One region of the Paenibacillus sp. MAH-35 genome, then DNA from elsewhere that is predicted to be linked to it. Evidence: predicted binding sites of a transcription regulator. Region 1 holds the regulator's gene; the other holds the start of a gene.
The links. The regulator Rex, encoded in region 1, represses fermentation and respiration genes when NADH is low (regulators of the CRP and FNR family bind a similar motif). The targets are predictions, from matches to a motif close to TTGTGAAATATTTCACAA.

Region 1 (3,131 bases):
GAACCGGATGTGCCCCTGGTTCAAAAAATGTTTTTACCACCGCGCCCGTAATGAAGCGAATATTGCGGACGTGGTCATTACTAATCATTCGCTGCTGTTTACCGATATTCAGGCGGAAAACCGGCTTCTGCCGGCCTACAAGCAGCTCGTCATTGATGAAGCGCATCATTTCGAGGAAGTGGCGAGCAAACATCTGGGGATGGATCTGCATTATGCCTCCCTGGTAAACACGCTGCTGTGGCTGTATAAGGATGCGAAGAACGGCCAGCTGCCCTCGCTTCAGTTCAGGCTGCAGCGCGGCTCGGAGCAAAAGGCCGCTGACTGGAACCAGACGATCGAGTCGGTTTATCCGCGCATGGTGCGCATTAAGGAAGAGTGGGACAAGCTGACCGAGCTGCTGTATATGTTCGTCTCCGAGCGCAACGACGGCGGAGGGACCGAGAGCGGACAACTCGTGCTCCGTCTCAAGCCGGAAGCGCTGCCGAAGGCGTGGAGCTCGCTGCTTGTGATCGAAGAGAACATTTACCTCGAAGCGACCGAGATCGGCAAAAAGCTGGAACGGCTTGTTACCGAGCTGAAGGAGGAAACCGACGAGTTTGCGACGAGCAGCGTGCTGACAGACTTGTCGGGGTCGGTGAAAGCGTTGCTGCGGCACCGGGACGTGCTCCGGTTCTTTATGCAGATGCCCGATCCGCATTACGTGTACTGGCTTGAGGCCGCTCCGTACTTCAAGAGCAAGTCGCTCCAGGTGTTTGCCGTGCCACTCGACGTCAGTCATCTGCTCAAGCAGCACTTCTTCGAGGCGAAGGACAGTGTCGTATTAACGTCGGCGACTTTAACGGTTAACAAAACGTTTCAATACAGCGCCTCGCAGCTGGGCTTGCAGCCGTTGTCGGATACCGAGAAGGTGAAGACGGTGCAGCTTGCATCGCCGTTTCAGTACCGCAAGCAAGCGCTTGTGCTGATTCCGCGGGATTTCCCTAGCGTCAAAGGGGCGACGGCGGACGAAGTGTTCCTCGGGGCGCTTGTCGGGTCTTTGGCCGATGTGGCGAAGGAGACGAAGGGCCGGATGCTCGTCCTGTTCACTTCGCACCGGATGCTGAAGCAAATTCATCCGGAGTTGAAGGAGCGGCTGAAGCCGAGCGGCATTCAGGTGCTCGGCCAAGGCGTCGACAGCGGCAACCGCAGCAAGCTGATCCGGATGTTCCGCTCGCAGTCGTCCAGTGTTCTGCTGGGCACGAGCAGCTTCTGGGAAGGCGTCGACATTCCGGGGGAGGCGCTGACTTGTCTGGCGATCGTCAGACTTCCGTTCCAGCCTCCGAATCACCCGCTGGTCGAAGCCAAAAGCGAGCAGCTGAAAAAGAACAACCTGAACCCGTTTACGGCGCTGTCGGTGCCGCAGGCGGTCATCCGCTTCAAGCAAGGCTTCGGACGTCTCGTTCGGACGGCTAAAGACCGCGGTGTCGTCGTGATTTACGATACGCGTGTACTGGAAACCTCCTATGGCCGCAACTTTTTGTATTCGCTGCCCGGTCCGAAAATCGAACATTTGAGCACACAGCAGTTGGTACCGCGAATATCAGATTGGATGGGGGAGGAAAACGGATGAAGACACCGAAAATTTCGGAGGCGGTCGTCCGCCGTCTCCCGGTTTATCTTCGTTTTTTGAATGAGCTTAGCCGGCGCAACGTGCAGATGGTCTCGTCGCAGGATCTGGGCCAAAAGCTCGATTTGAATCCGGCGCAGATCCGCAAAGATTTGGCTTACTTCGGGGAATTCGGCAAAAAAGGGATCGGCTATGACGTCGTCTATTTGATCGAGAAAATCCGCCAAATTTTAAAGCTGGACCAGATTATTCCGGTCATTCTGGTCGGAGCCGGAAACCTGGGCCGGGCTTTGTGCAATTACAACGCCTACCTGAAAGACAATATGAAGATCGTAGCCGTCTTCGACAGCTCTCCGGACAAGCTCGGCGAGCATATTAACAATTTGACTGTCCAGCCCATGACGGTGCTTAACGAGACGGTCCGGGAGCACAAGGTGCGGATCGGCATCATTACCGTCCCGGCGTTCGAAGCGCAACTGGTCGCCAACCAGTTCGTTGACGCCGGGGTGGAAGCGATTCTTAACTTCGCGCCGGTCATTATTAAGGTGCCGAACGAGATTCGCGTTCATCATGCGGATTTTACGACCGAGCTGCAGAGCTTGGCTTATTATTTGGATTGAGGCAAGGCGAGGCTGCTGATGGTCACAGACGGAGTGTGGAGTTGCGGATGCCTGCGGAGACGCAGGCATTTTTAAAAAGATCGGAAGGTTGAGGCTCTTCCCCATAACTAAAGCGGGTAAGGGCACCCCTTGCTTGTCGGGGCGGCTAATGTGTCGCTAGCTGCTTATCGTTGCTTATCGTTGCTTATCGTATGGTTAGGTAGCCCATCCGCATGTCGTCACAGCGAAGCCCAAACGCGCTCGGTTCGCAAGAAACTAGTTTACGGGATTGGTTGCACTTGGAGTCGAGCTATTCCCGCATAACCTCATCAACGACCGGCTGGAGCGAAGGCTCCCGTTATCTTCCACGCACCAACGTAATGGGTTTGCACGTCAAAGGACCGTCCGGATCAGCCGCACTCCATTATAGGGACTTCTGATAGGGAAAGGATGAGATTTCGGAGTAAGAAGGGCTGTCCCAAAGTGTTCACATGACACGGGAACGTCCCGATTTCCAAACAAAAGGACCTCAAATTCCACAGTATAGTGGAGGCTGAGGTCTTTTTTCTATGTAGGCTCAAAAAATCGCAAATTGACTGTTCGGACGAAATAATCGTACTTATCTTTAGGGATACCGCCGGAAGGAGGTGTATGAAATTGCGCGTTAGCGTGTTTTGTATGTGGAAGGAAGCGTCCATTGGACAAATAGGAACACCTATTGTACACTTATACCTAGTAAACATATGCATAGTAAATCTATGTATAGAATACCTAGGTACAGAGGAGGCGACAGATTGAACAAAGAACTGCTCAAGGGCAGCACGGGCACGATGATACTGGCGCTGCTGAACCGCCACGATCTGTACGGCTACGAGCTGTTGAAGGAGCTGGAACGCAGGTCGGAAGGCGTATTTGCTTTGAAGGAG
Region 2 (3,131 bases), on a different contig from region 1:
CTTATCCGGGCAGACGGGTTCAAACAAACGTCGAGTTGAAGCCGGGAGAGAAAAAGTACATTCATTACGGCATCTTAACCGAAAACAATGTTACGCTGACGAGCCTGAACGTCCTGACGCCGGAAACGTACGTTCAGATCGGACCGGACAACCAGCCGTCTGTCGAATCGTATGCGGTCGGTCGGATTAATGTGCAGCTTCCGCAAAAGGATACGGTGGATGTGAGCATGCTTCCGGCTTACGAGCTGCGCGACCGCATCCAGTTTGACCCGATGAGCAAGCTGATCGACAAAGAAACGGAAATATCGCTTGTGGATTTGAGCATGAACGAATCGGAATCATCCGGCTATAATACCGTTATCGCGAAATTCATGGTTAAAAATACCGGAGAGCGCCCTGTGCCGTTGCCGGCGTTCCAGACCGAGCTGACGAATGCCGACGGATTCCGGTATTCCGGCACGCGCCAGACGACGACAGTCGAACAGCTCGCTCCGAAGCTTGCCTATGTAGTCAATTATTCGTTCGCGGTTCCGTCCTCGGAGAAGGGCGACGATCTGCTGATGAAGATTACCGACAACCAGACGGTCGCCCCGTACAACATCCCGATCGGCGGCTTCAAGACGGCTGTATCGATCGACCAGCCGGATGACGACATCCTTTCCTTCTATCCTTATGAAGTGAAGATGAATTACTGGTCGATTTCCTCTATGTTCAGCGCGGCTGGTTATATGTATAAAATGAAAATGGACATCGATATCAATACGGTCGACGATATCGTATCGGATACGAATGCTTCGAATATGACCATTGAGCTGCATGATACGCGCGGACGTCTGATTGCTTCTCAAACGCTTCCGTTCGCCGGTATGAACAAGCTGGTCAGCGGAGCTCAACATATCACTTTCGACAATCTGAGAACGGATCAGTTGGAATGGCCGCTCACGATCAAAATTTACGAATCGGTACAAACGCCGAACGGTGTTGCCAAACGTCTAGTTAAAACAATGAAGCAATAAGCCGAAAACGATCATGTCGTTCCGTCCCGGCCAGTAATGGCCGGGATATCTTGTATTTCTGCGCTTTTTTCCCGTTGACAGCGCCAACGCCGTTGTGTAAATTAGGTGTAAACTCATAATGAAACTTAACCGGTCCGGCTGCTCCGCAGTTCCTGAAACTGCATCTATTACGGTCGCCGTGTTTGGATCATACTAGTCCTATGCATATGCGTGAACTTTTTCACGTGTTGCCACGAAGGGAAGGATACGGATGGAAGCTCTAGCGCTTGAGCGCAAGGCGGAGCAAACCCGCGAACTGAAAGAACGTTTAGCCGTATTGAAGAAAGAGCGCAATGCCATCATCCTGGCGCACTACTACCAGAGGGATGAGATTCAGGAAGTCGCCGACTTTCGCGGGGATTCGTTTCTGCTTGCCCAGAAGGCGGCCGAGACGGACGCGGACACAATCGTATTTTGCGGCGTTCATTTCATGGGGGAAAGCGCCAAAATTTTGGCACCGAACAAGACGGTGCTTATTCCGGATGAACGTGCAGGCTGCCCGATGGCCGACATGGTCAACGTAGAGGGGCTGAAGGCATTGAAGAGCCGTCATCCGAACGCGGCTGTCGTCACCTATATCAACTCCTCCGCCGAGATTAAAGCGGAGACCGATATTTGCTGTACATCGGCCAACGCGGTGAAAGTCATCCAGTCTGTCGACACCGACGAGATTATTTGGGTGCCGGACAAAAACTTGGGCGACTACGTTTCCAAATTTACAGATAAGAAAATGATCATCTGGGAAGGGTATTGCAACACGCACGATATGCTTAGCGTCAAAGACGTCATGGAGATGAAAGCGCAATATCCGGACGCTCAATTTGTCGTGCACCCGGAATGCCGTCCCGAGGTTGTGAAGCTTGGGGATTTTGTAGGAAGCACGACCGCCATTATTAAATATTGCAAAGAATCCGACTGCCAGCAGTTTATTGTCGGCACCGAAGACGGAACGGGATATCAACTTCGCAAGGACAGCCCGCACAAAACGTTTCACTTCGCTACCAAATTTCTCGTATGCCCAAACATGAAAGTAAACAACTTGAAAAAAGTCGTCAAATGTTTGGAGACGATGCAGCCGCAAATTTACGTTCCGCCTCATGTTGCGGAAAAAGCGAAATTGTCCTTGGAGCGCATGTTACAGGTTAAGTAGCATGCGCTACTCTCTTGTCTTGTAGGTGATGGATATGGTGCCGCGTTATTTGATCGATTTTGCGCTGGACGAGCTGGCGCACGAAGAAACCGATTGTTTGGTCATCGGAGCTGGAATTGCCGGCCTGTTTACAACGATCCGTGCGAGCGAGACGGATCGCGTACATATTATCACGAAGCCGAAGTCGCTTCTGGAGAGCAACACCCGCTACGCGCAAGGCGGTATAGCGGCCGTCATATCGGACGAAGACTCACCCGATTACCACCGCCAGGATACGCTGGTCGCGGGAGCGGGGCTTTGCGACAACGTAGCAGTAGACATCTTAGTGGATGAAGGGCCCGAAGGAGTCAAGGACCTGATCCGGCTCGGCACCCAGTTCGATCTTGAGAACGGGGAGCTGGCGCTGACCAAGGAAGGCGGCCACAGCCAAAGACGGATTTTGCACGCGCATGGCGATGCGACCGGCGCGGAGATCGTAAGGGCGCTATCCAATCAAGCGAAGCAAAATCCGAACGTTACCGTGTGGGACGATCATTTTGTGATTGATCTTGTCGTCACTGGCGGTGTGTGCCATGGTGCCATTGTACAGAAGCCGGACGGGCAGCGTGTATTTGTGCGCGCCAAGGCGACGATCCTGTGCTCCGGCGGAGCGGGACAGCTGTACCGGTATACGACGAACCCGGAGATTGCTACGGGGGACGGAATCGCAATCGCTTACCGGGCCGGCGCCGTCATACGTGATGTTGAGTTTATTCAGTTTCATCCAACAGCGTTATGTTATCCGGGAGCTCCGCGTTTTCTGATTTCCGAAGCGGTCAGAGGGGAAGGGGCCGTTCTTCGCAATATCAGGGGCGAGCGGTTCATGGACAAGATTCATCCTCTGCAAGAGCTTGCCCCCAGGGATATCGTGGCCCGGGCGATCGTAA

Region 2: nadA (quinolinate synthase NadA) is a predicted target of Rex. The motif match lies at 1,225-1,242, and genes of this name have one in related genera.

What each region holds. Positions count from the first base shown of each region.
Region 1 is NZ_JBYUPU010000008.1:189,357-192,487, reverse strand. It holds gene dinG (ATP-dependent DNA helicase DinG) at 1-1,609, shown strand, start outside; gene AC3Y2E_RS11355 (redox-sensing transcriptional repressor Rex) at 1,606-2,226, shown strand; gene AC3Y2E_RS11350 (PadR family transcriptional regulator) at 2,964-3,131, shown strand, end outside.
Region 2 is NZ_JBYUPU010000037.1:14,348-17,478, reverse strand. It holds gene AC3Y2E_RS27095 (hypothetical protein) at 1-1,016, shown strand, start outside; gene nadA (quinolinate synthase NadA) at 1,267-2,205, shown strand; gene nadB (L-aspartate oxidase) at 2,240-3,131, shown strand, end outside.